DNA from 2 places in the Actinoplanes sp. NPDC021490 genome. Region 2 is predicted to be linked to the other one. Evidence: riboswitches for the same ligand, from Rfam matches in the RefSeq annotation. Region 2 holds a riboswitch; the other holds the start of a gene.
The links. A riboswitch is a leader RNA that binds a small molecule or an ion and turns the genes downstream of it on or off. The one in region 2 is predicted to bind ZMP and ZTP.

Region 1 (7,803 bases), on a different contig from region 2:
CGCTCGATCAGCATGACCCGGTGCCCGTTGCCGATCAGCTCCTGCGCGATCGACCGCCCCACGTTGCCGGCCCCGGCGATGGCGATCCGCATGGTCACTGTCCTTCCTTGTCGGCCCCGGCGGCGACGTCGAGGACCGCTCCCACCGTCTCGTCGGTGACCAGCATGAAGACCTGGTCACCGTCCTGGATCACGGTGGACAGGGTGCCCAGCGTGCCCATGCCGAAGCGCATCAGATAGGCCACCCGGGCCCCCGTACGCTCCTCGAGCGCCTTGAGCGTGCGCCCCACCCAGTCGCGATGCAACGGGGCCTCGACGATCGAGACCACGCTGGTCGGGTCGCGGAACACCTCGACCGTGCCCTCGGGAACCAGGTGGCGCACCATGCGGTCGGCCGCCCAGCGGATGGTGGCGACCGTCGGGATGCCGAGCCGCTCGTAGACCTGGGCCCGCTTCTGGTCGTAGATGCGGGCCACGACCCGGGAGACGCCGAACGTCTCGCGGGCCAGCCGGGCCGAGATGATGTTGGAGTTGTCGCCGCTGGAGACGGCCGCGAACGCGTCGGCCCGCTCGATGCCGGCCGAGCGCAGCACGTCGCGGTCGAAACCGACACCGGTCACCGTGGTGCCGCCGAAATCCGATCCCAGCCTGCGGAAGGCGTCCGAATTCTGATCGATGACGGCCACCGAATGGCCGCGCTCCTCGAGGTTGTGGGCCAGCGTCGAACCGAGCCGCCCGCACCCCATGATCACCACGTGCACGTGTCGTGTCCTCCCGCATGGGCGCTACTGGGTGAGAGATTGCCATGCGTCCGCCACGAGCGGCGGCCGGGGCGGGGTAAGGGTCGGAAAAGGCGGCCGTACGCTTGGCACTCGTGGCCAGTCCGACGTCTCTCGCGAAACGGCTCCTGCTGGGCCGGCCGTTTCGATCCGACAAGCTTCAGCACACGCTGTTGCCCAAGCGGATCGCGCTGCCGGTCTTCGCGAGCGACGCCCTGTCGAGCGTGGCCTACGCCCCCGACGAGATCCTGCTGACCCTGTCGATCGCCGGTGCGGGCGCCTTCTGGATCTCGCCCTGGATCACGCTGGCCGTCGCGGTCGTGATGGTCACCGTGGTCGCCAGCTATCGCCAGAACGTGCACGCCTACCCCTCTGGCGGCGGGGACTACGAGGTCGCCACGGTCAACCTCGGCGCGCGGGCCGGCCTGGGCGTGGGCAGCGCCCTGCTGGTCGACTACATCCTCACCGTGGCCGTGTCGACCTCGGCCGGGGTGAACAACCTGGGCTCGGTGGTGCCGTTCGTCGCCGAGCACAAGGTGGCCTTCGCGATCGGCGCGATCACCCTGCTCGCCGCGCTCAACCTGCGCGGGCTGCGCGAGTCGGGCACCGCGTTCGCCGTGCCGACGTACGCGTTCATCGTCGTGATCGTCGGCATGATCCTCGTCGGGTTGTTCCGGGTCTTCGTGCTCGGCGACGACCTGCTGGCGCCCAGTGCCGGCCTGGTCATCACGGCCGAGGAGGACCACCTCACCAGCTTCGGATTCGCCTATCTGCTGCTCCGGACGTTCTCGTCGGGCTGTGCGGCGCTGACCGGCGTCGAGGCCATCTCGAACGGCGTGCCCGCCTTCAAGCCGCCGAAGAGCAAGAACGCCGCCACCACGCTGATGCTGCTGGGCGGCCTCTCGATCATCATGCTGGTCGGCATCGTGCTGCTGGCCCGGGCGACCAAGCTGCAGTACGTCGAGGACCCCACGCTGCAGATCGTCTCGGGGCCGACCAACTATGTGCAGAAGACGGTCACGACCCAGCTGGCCGAGACCATCTTCGGGCAGGGATCGGTCCTGCTCTACGTGGTCGGCGCGGTCACCGCCCTGATCCTGTTCCTGGCCGCGAACACCGCGTTCAACGGCTTCCCGGTGCTCGGCTCGATCCTCGCCCAGGACCGATACCTGCCCCGCCAGCTGCACACCCGCGGCGACCGGCTGGCCTTCAGCAACGGCATCATCTTCCTGGCCATCGCGGCGATGGTGCTGGTGGTGGCGTTCCAGGCCGAGACCACGCGGCTCATCCAGCTCTACATCGTGGGCGTGTTCGTCTCGTTCACGCTGTCGCAGGGCGGCATGATCCGGCACTGGAACCGGCTGCTGCGCATCCAGCGTGATCCCGAGCGGCGACGCCGGATGATCCGCTCGCGGGCGATCAACGCGTTCGGCATGGGGCTGACCGCCGCGGTGCTGATCATCGTGCTGATCACGAAGTTCCTGCTCGGCGCGTGGATCGCCATCGCCGCCATGATCGTCATCTACGGGCTCATGCTGGCCATCCGCAAGCACTACACCCGGGTCGCGCAGGAGCTGCAGCCCACCGAGGAACGGCCCGTGCTGCCCTCCCGCAACCACGCGATCGTGCTGGTCAGCAAGGTGCACATGCCGACCCTGCGGGCGGTGGCGTACGCCCAGGCGACCCGGCCCGACACGCTCACCGCGGTCACGGTCAACGTGGACGACAAGGACACCCGCCAGATCCAGGACGAGTGGGAACGCCGGCAGATCCCGGTGCCGCTGACAGTCGTCGACTCGCCCTACCGCGAGATCACCGGCCCGATCATCGACTTCGTCAAGAGCGTACGGCGGGGGTCGCCGCGCGACGTGGTCACCGTGTTCGTGCCCGAGTACGTGGTCGGCCGCTGGTGGGAGAACCTGCTGCACAACCAGAGCGCGCTGCGCATCAAGGGCCGGCTGCTGTTCGAGCCGGGCGTGATGGTGACCAGCGTGCCGTGGCAGCTGCGCTCCAGCCAGGACCGCGACCTCGACCGGTTCGACCAGAGCCTGACCCGGGTGCCCGCGCGCGGCCCCCGGGTGCGTCCCCCGGCCGAGCCGACGCCGGCGGCCGACGACAACAGTGAGGCCCACTCGTGAACGAACTGCAGGAGGGCGACCTCGTCGAGCTCATCGTGGGCGCCCCGGCGCACGGCGGGCACTGCGTGGCCCGGGTGGGCGGCGAGCACGGCCAGGTCGTCTTCGTCCGGCACACGCTGCCCGGCGAGCGGATCACCGCCGAGATCACCGAGCTGCACAAGGGGTTCGCGCGGGCCGACGCGGTGACCATCCACGAGGCCTCGCCCGACCGGGTCGAGCCGCCGTGCCCGTACGCGCGCCCGGGTCTCTGCGGCGGCTGCGATCTGCAGCACGCGTCGGGGGACGCCCAGCGACGGTGGAAGGCGTCCGTCGTCGAGGAGCAGCTCCGGCGGCTGGCCAAGCTGTCCTGCGACGTACGGGTGGAGGAACTGCCCGGTGGTCTGCTCGGGTGGCGCAGCCGGGTGCGGTACGCCGTCGACGCCGCCGGACGGCCCGGGCTGCTCAAGCACCGCTCGCACGAGGTGGTGGCGATCGACCGGTGCCGGATCGCCCACCCGGCCATCCAGGGACTCGACCTGCTGAAGCTCGAATGGCCGGACGCCGACGCGCTGGAGGCGGTGGCGACCACCGGCGGCGACGTGGCGGTGCTGGCCCGGCCCGCGGGCGGCGGCGGGATGCTGCCGCCGGACGACCCGGCCGAAGGCACCACGCTCGGCGCGGGCGGACGGGTGCGCCTCTCCGGTCCGGCCGAGGTCACCGAGCAGGCGGCCGGTCGCTCGTGGCGGGTGCCGCCCGAGGGCTTCTGGCAGGTGCACCCGGCCGCGGCCGACACGCTGACGGCCACCGTGGTCGAGATGCTGCGCCCGGCCGAGGGCGAGATCACCTGGGACCTGTACGGCGGCGCCGGGCTCTTCGCCGGCGCCATCGCCGAGCGCACCCACGGGCGGACCACCGTGGTCGAATCGTCCCCCGTCGGCGTGGCCGCGGCCCGCGCCAACCTGGCCGGGCGGGCCGAGATCGTCGAGGCCCGGGTCGACGTCGCGCTGTCCCGCCGCCGGATCACCGGCCCGGTCGACCTCGTGGTGCTCGACCCGCCGCGGTCCGGCGCCGGGGCCAAGGTGGTGCGCTCGGTGGTGGCGGCCGGACCCCGCGCGGTGGCCTATGTGGCCTGCGACCCGGCCGCGCTGGCCCGGGACATCGCCACGTTCCGGGAGCTGGGCTGGAAGCTGGTCACTCTGCGGGCCTTCGACTGCTTCCCGATGACCCAGCACGTGGAGTGCGTCGCCCTGCTGGAACCCTGAGCCGACCCTCGGCGAGAAGGTCGAGGCCGGCCACCTGGAGGTGGCCGGCGCGCGCTACGACCTGGACACCGGCCGGGTCACGCTGCTGTGGCGACCGCCCGTTCGGCGGCGGTGATCGCGTTGCGGAACAGCATCGCGACGGTCGTCGGGCCGACCCCGCCCACGCGCGGGGTGATCGCGCCGGCGACCGCGGCGCACTCCTCGGCCACGTCGGGCAGCAGGCGCTTGCCCTCGTAGCGGACACCGGCGCCGATCACCGTCGCGCCCGGGCGGACGTGCCCGGGCTGGATGATGCCGGGCACGCCGGCCGCGGCGATGAGGATCTCGGCCCGCCGGGTGTAGCGCTCCCAATCCGGCACGCCGGTGTGCACCACGGTGACGGCGGCGTTGGCGGTCGGCCGCTTCTGGGCCAGCAGCATGGCCAGCGGGCGGCCCAGCGTGGCGCCGCGGCCGAGGATGACGACCTCGCGGCCGGCGACCGGGATCTCGTAGTGGGCCAGCAGGGCCTCGATGCCGGCAGGGGTGCAGGGCAGCGGACCGGGCAGGCCGACGGCGAGACGGCCCATGTTGAGCGGGTGCATGCCGTCGACGTCCTTGTCGGGGTCGAGCGTCATCAGCGCGGCGTCGTAGTCGAGATGGGCCGGGATCGGATATTGGATCAGCACGCCGTGCACGCTGGTGTCCGCGTTCAGCTCGGCCACCACCTCGAGCAGCTGCTCCTGGGTGATGTCGCCGGGCAGGTGCCGGTGCGGGGAGTCGAAGCCCAGCTCGGCCGCCTGCCGCTGCTTGATGCGGATGTAACCGGCGCTGGCGTCGTCGTCGCCGACGAGCACGGTGGCGAGGCTGGGCGTCACGCCCTGGGCCTTGAGCTTGGCGGCGCGCTCGGAGACGTCGGCGAGGACGGCCTCGGCGACGGGCTTGCCGGGCAGCAGACGGGCAGCTCCAGCTGGCTCAGTAGTAGGCATGGGGCTCCTTCTACACGGGGGCCCAGGCGGTCGACAACCCCGTGACAGGCTTCCCGATGGTCGATCCATCCTCGTGCCGCCAGTCGCGTGCCTACCAGGATGCCTGACCGGCCCCGGGCCGCCCCGGCCGGGTTGTTACTGTGCGGTAGGTCACCGAGGGCGCAGGTCACGGACATGCGTCGGTTGTGTGTAGGACCTCGGGAGGGCCCATCGGCTGAGGATGCATCATGGCGGCACGCCGATAGACTTGCCCCCCATGAGCGAATCCCTCCCCGCCCCGGACGGCATCCTGGCGACAGTCACCGAACCGGGTGACCTGAAGCGCCTCAGCCCCGACCAGCTGACCCTTCTGGCGGCGGAGATTCGCGACTTCCTGGTGGCCAAGGTGTCGCGCACCGGTGGCCACCTCGGCCCCAACCTCGGTGTCGTCGAGACCACGCTGGCCCTGCACCGGGTCTTCGACTCGCCCCGCGACCGGATCCTGTTCGACACCGGTCACCAGTCGTACGTGCACAAGATCGTCACCGGCCGGCAGGACGGCTTCGACCTGCTCCGCCAGCGCGGCGGCCTCACCGGTTATCCGAGCCGGGCCGAGAGCGAGCACGACTTCATCGAGAACTCGCACGCCTCGACCGCGCTGTCGTACGCGGACGGCATGGCCAAGGCGTTCGCGCTGCGCGGGGAGGACCGGCACGTCGTCGCGGTGGTCGGCGACGGCGCGCTCACCGGCGGCATGTGCTGGGAGGCGCTCAACAACATCGCCTCGACCCGGAACCGCCTGGTCATCGTGGTCAACGACAACGGCCGGTCCTACGCGCCGACCATCGGCGGCCTGGCCGACCACCTCTCCACGCTGCGGCTCAACCCCGGCTACGAAAAGGTGCTCGACCTCGTCAAGGACGCGCTGGGCTCGACCCCGTTGGTCGGCAAGCCGGTCTACGAGGTGCTGCACGCGGTCAAGCGCGGCATCAAGGACGCGGTCAGCCCGCAGCCCATGTTCGAGGACCTCGGCATCAAATATCTCGGCCCGGTCGACGGCCACGACGTGCAGGCCATGGAGTCGGCGCTGCGCCGGGCCAAGGGCTTCAACGCGCCGGTCATCGTGCACGCGGTCACCCGCAAGGGCTACGGCTACCGGCCCGCCGAGCAGGACGAGGCCGACTGCCTGCACAGCCCGAGCAGCTTCGACGTCGAGACCGGCAAGTCGCTGGCCGCGTCCAAGCTCAAGTGGACCAACGTCTTCGCCGACGAGCTGGTCAAGATCGCCGACGAGCGCCCCGACGTGGTGGGGATCACCGCGGCCATGGCCGAGCCGACCGGGATCGCGGCGCTGGCCCAGAAATACCCCGATCGGGCGTACGACGTGGGCATCGCCGAGCAGCATGCGGTGACCAGCGCGGCCGGCCTGGCCATGGGCGGCCTGCACCCGGTGGTGGCCGTCTACGCCACCTTCCTCAACCGCGCGTTCGACCAGGTCCTGCTGGATGTGGCCATGCACGAGCTGCCGGTCACGTTCGTGCTCGACCGGGCCGGCATCACCGGTCCCGACGGGCCCAGCCACTACGGCATCTGGGACATGAGCGTCTTCGGCGTCGTGCCCGGCCTGCGGATCGCCGCGCCGCGCGACGAGGCGACCCTGCGCGAGGAACTGCGCGAGGCGCTGGCCGTCGACGACGGCCCGACGATCGTCCGCTTCCCGACCGGCGCCGTGCCGGCCGCGCTGCCCGCCGTGCGCCGCGTCGGCCAGATCGACGTGCTGCGCGAGGACGAGCGCAAGGACGTGCTGGTGGTCGCGGTCGGCTCGTTCGCCGGACTCGGCCTCGAGGTCGCCGACCGGCTGGCCGAGCAGGGCTTCGGGGTCACCGTGGCCGACCCGCGCTGGGTCCGCCCGGTGCCGATCGAGCTGACCGGCCTGGCCGGCCGGCACCGCCTGGTGGTCGCGCTGGAAGACGGCGTCCGGGCCGGCGGCGTGGGCGACGCGCTGGCCAGCGCCCTGCGCGACGCCGGGGTCGAGGTGCCGCTGCGTGACTTCGGCGTGCCGGCCGGCTTCCACCCGCACGGCACCCGGGCCGAGCTGCTGGCCGAGCTGGGTCTGACGGCTCAGGACGTGGCCCGCGAGGTCACCGAGTGGGTGGCCAAGCTCGACGAGCAGCCGGCCGTCCACCGGGTGTGACGCCAAACGCGAGAAAACGGCGATAAGCCCGCGAACCGGGCGGCGAAGGGGCAGTTCCGTTATCTGCTCGTTATTTTTGGAGCATGACGGTTCAGGGCAGCACGGTGGTCATCGAACTGGGCCTGGAACGGGGAGAACCCGATTCCTACGACTCGCCGCAGCGCTCGACGTTCCCGGGCTGGTTCCCGGCCGCGGTCCTCGCCGTCCTCGTGCTGCTCACCGCCGGGGCCTCGGCCGCGCCCTCGAAGCCGCCGTTCACCGAGGTGTTCAGCCTCAAGGTGGGCCCGGCCGACGCGTACGCGCTGACCGAGGACGGCCGGCTGCTGGCACAGAGCTACGGCCTGCTCAGCGCCTACGACCTGGGCGACGGCGAGACGCAGTGGGAGGCCGGCCAGACCGCGCCCGTCTTCCGGCTGCGGCTCGGCTCGGGCCTGGTCCTGATGCGGCCCTGGATCGTCGGCTCGCGCGACCCGGGCACCACCGCCGTCTCGATCGACGACGGCGGCTC
Region 2 (7,803 bases):
ACCGTGGCCGACACGTCGGCGTCGCTCAGGCCGCGGTCGAACAGGGCGTCGGCGGAAACGCTGTACCAGCGCCGGGAAATCAGCGGGCAGTAGAAGATGCGCGAGCCGTCGGCGGCGATGGCGATGCCGTCGGAACCCATCTTGACCGGGCTGGGCGGGCCGTCCTTCGGGCGTTCCATGAACGGTTTGCCCTCGACGATGGGCAGCATGTCGGCCGGAGGCAGCGCCTTGGTCGAAGGGTGGTCGTGCAGCCGCCGCCAGGCCTCGCCGGTGTGCAGGTCGACGACGATCAGGCCGTTCGGTCCCTGATCGGACGAGTCGGTGATGAAAGCGGCGTTGCGGCGCAGGTCGAAGCGCACGTCGTTGAGATAGGTGGTCGGCAGCGCGACGTCGGAGTCGAAGACGATGGTGCGGACGACCTGGTCGGTGCTCAGGTCGACGCAGACCAGCTTGGGGCCGCCGTGCTCGGTCGGCTGGAACAGCGGGCTGCCGGTGTCGAGGATCCAGAGGCGGTCGGCCGGGTCGACCACGATGCTCTGCACCGAGACGAGCGCTTCCGGGTCGGCGTCGCCGTTCGGGGTGTTCCAATCGAGGTCGGGATAGGGCACCGCCTCGCCGTCGCGGATCTCGGCGACCGTGTAGCGGACGTCGTCGCCCCACTTGGGGAAGTTGACGAAGATGCGGCCGCTCCGCGAGACGGCGACGCCGGTGGGCATCGGCCCGGACTCGAAGAGGTGGACAGTTTCGAGGGTGCCTGCAGGTTGATCGGTCACGACCGCCGCATACCCGCGAAAAGCGCCGGTATACGACTCCTACCCCCAACCCGCCCCACCAGGGGGACCACCACCCTAGTACCACAACCAAGCGGGCGGCCCAGCTTATCCACAGGCTCCGGCGTACACCCGGAGCCTGTGGATAACGGTCAGCCCAGGTCGACGCCGGGGTAGAGCGGGAAGCCGGCCAGCAGCTCGTGGGCCTGCTTGTGGACGCGGTCGGCCACGGCCGGGTCCAGGTGGAACTTGGCCTTCGAGCCCTCGGCCGGGGTGGTGCCGGTCAGGACGGTGTGGATCAGTTCGGCAATCTGGTCCATCTCGGCCACGCCCAGGCCGCGGGAGGTCAGGGCGGGGGTGCCGATGCGGATGCCGGAGGTGTACCAGGCGCCGTTCGGGTCCTGCGGGATGGCGTTGCGGTTGGTGACCACGCCGCTGTCCAGCAGGGCCTGCTCGGCCTGGCGGCCGGTGAGGCCGAACGGGTGCACGTCGATCAGCACCAGGTGGTTGTCGGTGCCGCCGCTGACCAGCTCGACGCCGCGCCGGCTCAGGCCCTCGGCCAGCGCCTGGCTGTTGGTGACGATCTGCTGGGCGTAGGTCGCGAAGGACGGCTGCCGGGCCTCGGCGAAGGCGATCGCCTTGGCCGCCATCACGTGGGCGAGCGGGCCGCCGAGCACCATCGGGCAGCCGCGGTCGACCTGGTCGGCCAGCTCGGGCTGGGAGAACACGGCGCCACCGCGCGGGCCGCGCAGCGACTTGTGGGTCGTGGTGGTGACGATGTGCGCGTGCGGGAAGGGGCTGTAGTCGCCGGTGAAGACCTTGCCCGCGACCAGACCGGCGAAGTGCGCCATGTCGACCATGAACGTCGCGCCCACCTCGTCGGCGATCTCGCGCAGCGTCGCAAAGTTCACCTTGCGGGGGTACGCCGAGTAGCCGCCGACGATGACCAGCGGCTTGAACTCGCGGGCCGTCTCGCGCAGCGCCGCGTAGTCGATCTGACCGGTGGACCGGTCGACGCCGTAGCTGCGCTGGTCGAACATCTTGCCCGAGATGTTGGGCCGGAAGCCGTGCGTGAGGTGGCCGCCCGCGTCGAGCGACATGCCCAGCATGCGCTGGTTGCCGAAGGCCTGCCGCAGCTCGGCCCATTCGGCGTCGGTGAGGTCGTTGACCTGGCGCTTCTCGAACTTTCGCAGAGCCGGCGCCTCGACCCGGTCGGCCAGGATCGCCCAGTACGCGACCAGGTTGGCGTCGATGCCGGAGTGCGGCTGCACGTACGCGTAGGGCGCGTCGAACAAGGCCTTGGCGTGCTCGACGGCGACCGACTCGACGGTGTCCACGTTCTGGCAGCCGGCGTAGAAGCGGCGCCCGATCGTGCCCTCGGCGTACTTGTCGGAAAGCCAGTTGCCCATGGCCAGCAGCACGGCCGGAGAGGCGTAGTTTTCGCTGGCGATCAGCTTGAGCGACTCACGCTGGTCGGTCAGCTCTTTGGCGATGGCGTCGGCAATGCGCGGCTCGACGGACCGGACCACCTCGAGGGCGGAACGGAAGGCGGTCGATTCGGCGTTCAGCTCACTCATGGGACCTCTCTATCACTGTGCAGAGGCCCAGGCGCACGGCAGGTCGCCGCCGATTCGCTCGACGGCGGAGCCGCTCCCCGGTGGTTGACCACCTTGACGCGCCAGTTACGGCCCGCCGAGAGCATACCCGGCGGCTTGGGCCGGAGCACTAGCCTGATCAACGTGAACGGCGTACAGATCCTGCTCATCATCGGCCTGGGCATCTTCGTGTCCTCCATGGCGAAGCGCCGTGGCGTCGAGCCGGGCATGATCATCGTGGTGCTGGCGGCGGCCGCGTCGTTCATTCCGGGGGTTCCCCGCCTTGAGCTGGAGAGCGAGGTCATCCTCGCGATCGTCATCCCGCCGCTGCTCTATTCGGCCACCCGCGGCGCCTCGTTCGCCAACTTCGGGGCCAACATCAGGGCGATCTGGGCGCTCGGCGTTCTGCTGGTCGCGGTCACCTGCGGCGCGCTCGGGCTGCTCTCGTCGTGGCTGCTGCCCACGCTCGGCCTCTCGGTCGCGTTCGTGCTGGGCGCGGTGCTGGCCCCGCCCGACACGATCACGACGGTCTCGCACGGCGACCAGATCGGGCTGCCCAAACGGGTGACCACGATCCTCACCGGCGAGAGCCTGGTCAACGACGCCACCGCGCTGACCCTGTTCAGCATCGCCGTGGCCGCCGTCAACGGGGAGCACACCAGCTGGTCCGGCGGCCTCCTCGAGTTTTTGCGTACGGCGTCGATCGGGCTCGGCATCGGCGCCCTGTTCGCGTTCATCGCGTTGCGGATCCGTAAGCAGCTCGGCAACCCGACGCTCGAGACCTCCCTGGTGCTGCTGGTGCCGTTCACCGCCTTCCTGGCCGCCGAAGAGGTGCACGCGTCCGGCATCCTGGCCGTGGTCATGGCCGCCTTTTCGATCAGCGTGAACCTGACGCTCGACCCGAAACACCAGTACCCGGGCGCCTATCAGACCCGGCTGCAGGAGGAACAGGTCTGGCGGGTGCTCGACTTCCTGCTCGAGACGTTCGTGTTCGCGTACATCGGCCTGCAGTTGAAGTTCGTTCTGGAAGAGCTGGCCGGCTCGGAGGATCCGGGGCTGGTCCGCACGCTGGTGGCGGCGGCCGTCCTGCTGGTCGCGGCGATCGTGCTGCGGCTGGCCGGGGTGTTCGTCATCTTCGGGCGCTGGCGGCTCAAGGAGATCGGGACGCAACGCCGGATCGACAAGGACGTCCGCTTCCGGGAGCGGTACGAGACCTGGCGGAAGCGCCACGAGCGCCACGGCGGGGTGCCCCTGCCCGCCCCCACGACCAAGGAGATCGTGCTGGTCGGCTGGACCGGCATGCGCGGAATCCTCACGCTGGCCGCGGCGGCCTCGATCCCCGAGCACACCGCGTCGGGCGAGGAGTTCCCCGGCCGCGACGCTATCCAGGCCATCGCCCTGATCGTCACCCTCGGCACCCTGCTCCTGCAGGGCACGACCATCGGCCGGCTGGCCCGCCTTCTCAAGTTCGACCTGGCCGCCGAGCGCGCCGAAACCGAGGAGCTGCGCGACCGCGGCAGGCAGCTGGCCGCCGAGGCCGCGGCCCAACCGGACACCGACCCGGACGCGTCGTTCGAGGCCCAGCGTCTCGCGCTGGGCAAGGCGGTGTACGACCGGGTCCTGCCGGAGGAGATCGCCCGCGAACTCATCGAGGACGTCGACCTGCGCCAGGCCGCCCGCCACACCGGCTCCTAGACGGCAGACGCGTGCCGGACGAATCGCGCGACCTCGGGGGAACGCTCGTCGTCGCGCCAGGCCAGGCGCAGCTCGGCCGGTGACAGACCGGTGACCGGCACGGCAACGACGCCGGGCTGGGTCGCGACGGGCAGGGCGCTCGACACGAAGGCCACCGCGTGGCCGAGCCGGACCAGAGCCAGCAACTGCAGCATGTCGTTGACCTCGGGCCCGGCGGTCGCACCCGGGAAGCCGAGCCAGAATTCGCGCTCGACCGGCTGATCGGTTGCCCAGACCGCGACCGGAAGGCCGTCGAGCTCGTCCCGCTCGATCACCTCACGTCCGGCGAGCGCGTGCCCCTCGGGCAGCAGCGCCACGCGTGGATCCACGGCGAGCAGGTCACTGTCGAGGCCCTCGGCGTCGAACGCGCCCCGAATCAATGCCAGGTCGGCCTCCCCCGTACGCAAGCCCTCGGTCTGGGTGCGCCATTCGGCGACCACCGCCCACGCGCCGGGAAAATCCTTGGTCAGCCGGTCGACCACGGCGACGTCACAGCCTCGGGCGCTGACCCGCAGCCGGTCGTCGCCGGCCGCCGCCCGCCGCGCCCGGCCGACCGCACGCAGGACCCGCCGGTCGATCTCCCGGGCCTCGTCGATCAGCACCCGGCCGGCCTCGGTCGGCTCGACCCCGCGATGCCCGCGCACAAGCAGCGGCACGCCGACATCGGACTCGAGGGCACGAATGGCTCTCGACAGCGCCGGCTGCGTCATCTTCAGCCGCTCCGCCGCCGCGGTGATCGCGCCCTCCTCGGCGACCGCCACCAGATAGCGCAGACGGCGAAGATCCATGACGTCTCCCCTGGTCGGCGGTCATGCCCGCCCAGCATGGCAGACATGCTTTCCGCTCCCTACCCGGCCAGTTCACCGCGCCACAGAATCAAGCATGCCCGGCCGGCACATCACCATCAAAGGGAGAAATCACATGAGCAAGAGCGCGGTGGTCACCGCCGGAACGGCCGGACTGGGCTTCGAGATCGCCCGCGGCCTGATCGGCGCCGGATACGAGGTCACGCTGGTGGCCCGGAACCGGGACCGAGGCCAGGAAGCCGTCCGCACCCTCGGAGCACGGGCAAGGTTCGCGGCGGCCGACATGTCGTCGCCGGCCGAGGTTCGGCGGCTGGCCGAGACGATCACGGGCCCGCTCGACGTGCTGGTCAACAACGCGGGCGGCATGTGGGCCGACCGCTGGGAGAACGCCGACGGCATCGAGGGGAGCTTCGCCATCAACCACCTTTCCCCGTACGTCCTGACGACCGCACTCGCCGGCAAGATGGCCGACCCGAGCCGGATCGTGCAGGTCACGTCGTCGGCGATGATGGCCGCGGTGCCCGACTTCGCGGAGATCGACCTGCCCGGCGAGTACTACGGACTGGCCGTCACCGGCCGGGCCAAGCTGGCCCAGCTCGCCTGGTCGCTCGACGTGGCCACGGAGCTGCACGAGCGGGGAATCACGCTGGTGCTCGCCGATCCCGGTCCGGCCGCCACCCCGAACGCCGCCGTGATGAAGGAGCGCATGCTCCCGCCGCCGATTCGTCCGATGTGGAGCGCCGTCCAGGAGGGCGTCAAGCGGCCGGTCACCGAGGCGGCCCAATCGGTCATCCGGGCCGCCACCGACCCGGCCCTGCATAACCACCCCGGCACGATCCTGGGCCCCGACGGCGAACCCGACGACAGCCTGCGGGCGCATGTGACGCCGGAAGTCACCGCCGCGGTCCGCAAACTGACGGAGGCAGCGCTCTGACGGGCGGGGGCCAGTGGGAGATCAACCGGGTGGGTCGAGGGCTACGGTGCGGAAGCCGGTGTTGCCGGTGGAGGAGTCGGGGGTGTTGGAGGAGCGGGCGGCGTTGCGGTAGCGGTTGCAGTACGAGTCGTGGCACAAGTAGGAACCGCCGCGAATCACGCGGGTGGCGCCCAGCGTGGGGCCCTGCGGGTCGTCCGCGGGGGACGTCGAGTAGTACGTGGGTGAGAACCAGTCCGCGCACCACTCCCACACGTTGCCGATCGGCTGGTAGAGGCCGTAGTCGTTGGGTGCGTACGAGCGGGCGGGCGCGGTGGTCACCCAGCCGTCGTCGACCGTGTTGACGGCCGGAAAGGTGCCCTGCCAGATGTTGCAGGGCCAATCCGGCGGCAGGTCGTCGCCCCAGGGGTAGCGGAGGGACGGCCGGCCGCCTCGAGCGGCGCATTCCCATTCGGCCTCGGTGGGCAGGCGGCGGCCGGCCCACGCGCAGTAGGCCCGGGCGTCGTTCCAGCTGACGTGGACCACCGGGTGGTCGTCGGCGGCGGTCGTGGACGGTCCGCCGGGGTGGGCCCAGTCGGCTCCCGAGACGCCCAGCCACCACGGCGTTCCGGCCATGCTGCCGACGACCTTGTCCGCATCGTCGGAGGCGACCGCCGAGTGGAACACCGCCGACCAGCCGAACGCCTCGGCTTCGGTGCGGTAGCCGGTGCCGGCGACGAAGGCCCGGAAGTCGGCCACCGTCACCGTGGTCGCGTCGATCGAGAACGCCGGCACGCGTACGGGATGCACCGGCTGTTCGCCGTCGGGGCGCGCACCGTCGCCGGACGCGTCGCCCATCGCGAACGTCTGACCGGGTACGGAGGCCTGCGGGACGCGATGGACACCGGCGTGGGCCGGGACGACGACCGCGGCGGTGTGGGGCGGATGCGAACCGGACGGGCTGCAGCAATGGCTCACGGCGTCACCGGCCCGGACGCGCGCCTCATAACACACCTGACCAGCGCATGTACGCCTCCGGACCCGAACATGGGGCCACCGTAGGCGGGCCCAATTCTTCCGTCAAATGAACGAGCGCGTCACGCAGGGACGACGGACAGCCAGCTCATAGGAGATGCACAAAAACCGGACCTACGGTGAGTTCCAGGCGTGCGGCAACACGATGAGGAGCGAACCGATGGCACAGGACCCCAGACCGGTTTACCAGGGACGACAGCTTCCCCGGCCCGACGAGGAGGTCGTCGATCAGGGCCTCGGGTTCGACCTGGGCACCCTCGCCGGCCGTCGGCACGTGCTGCGCGGGTTCGGTCTCGGCGCCGCGGTGCTCGGGCTGGCCGCGTGCGGCAGCAACTCGTCGCCGGAAGGCACGACGACGACCACCTCGGCGGCCGCCACCGGGGAGATCCCCGGCGAGACGGCCGGGCCCTACCCCGGCGACGGGTCGAACGGGCCCGACGTGCTCGAGCAGAGCGGCGTGGTCCGCAGCGACATCCGGTCGAGCTTCGGCACGGCCAGTGGGACCGCTCAGGGCGTGCCGATGACCCTGGAACTGACGATCCTCGACATGGCGAACAACGACGCGCCGTTCAAGGACGTGGCCGTCTATGTGTGGCACTGCGACCGCGAGGGCCGCTATTCGCTCTACTCCGACGGCGTCACCGACCAGAACTACCTGCGCGGCGTCCAGATCGCCGACGACTCGGGCAAGGTGAAGTTCACGAGCATCTTCCCCGCCTGCTACACCGGCCGGTGGCCGCACATCCACTTCGAGGTCTACCCGGGGCAGGCCGACATCACCGACTCGACCAAAACGATCGCCACCTCGCAGGTCGCGCTGCCCAAGGACGTCTGCGACAAGGCGTACGCCACCACCGGCTACTCGTCCTCGGTGAGCAACCTGAGCCAGATCACCCTCGCGTCCGACAACGTCTTCGGCGACGACTCGGCCGCCCTGCAGATGGGCGCGGTCT

Region 1: linked by a shared signal. The riboswitch ahead of ACZ3I4_RS29955 (bifunctional 5,10-methylenetetrahydrofolate dehydrogenase/5,10-methenyltetrahydrofolate cyclohydrolase) and the one ahead of ACZ3I4_RS01555 (glycine hydroxymethyltransferase) in region 2 are both predicted to bind ZMP and ZTP.

The regions. Positions count from the first base shown of each region.
Region 1 covers NZ_JBVHFW010000012.1:339,628-347,430, forward strand. Annotated here, with positions in the region: gene ACZ3I4_RS29935 (potassium channel family protein) at 1-98, opposite strand, end outside; gene ACZ3I4_RS29940 (potassium channel family protein) at 95-760, opposite strand; gene ACZ3I4_RS29945 (APC family permease) at 874-2,916, shown strand; gene ACZ3I4_RS29950 (class I SAM-dependent RNA methyltransferase) at 2,913-4,157, shown strand; gene ACZ3I4_RS29955 (bifunctional 5,10-methylenetetrahydrofolate dehydrogenase/5,10-methenyltetrahydrofolate cyclohydrolase) at 4,235-5,122, opposite strand; ZMP/ZTP riboswitch at 5,136-5,219, opposite strand; gene dxs (1-deoxy-D-xylulose-5-phosphate synthase) at 5,379-7,295, shown strand; gene ACZ3I4_RS29965 (outer membrane protein assembly factor BamB family protein) at 7,379-7,803, shown strand, end outside.
Region 2 covers NZ_JBVHFW010000001.1:330,344-338,146, reverse strand. Annotated here, with positions in the region: gene ACZ3I4_RS01560 (L-dopachrome tautomerase-related protein) at 1-773, opposite strand, end outside; gene ACZ3I4_RS01555 (glycine hydroxymethyltransferase) at 923-2,347, opposite strand; ZMP/ZTP riboswitch at 2,366-2,466, opposite strand; gene ACZ3I4_RS01550 (cation:proton antiporter) at 2,510-4,060, shown strand; gene ACZ3I4_RS01545 (LysR family transcriptional regulator) at 4,057-4,887, opposite strand; gene ACZ3I4_RS01540 (SDR family NAD(P)-dependent oxidoreductase) at 5,021-5,839, shown strand; gene ACZ3I4_RS01535 (formylglycine-generating enzyme family protein) at 5,861-6,829, opposite strand; gene ACZ3I4_RS01530 (intradiol ring-cleavage dioxygenase) at 7,011-7,803, shown strand, end outside.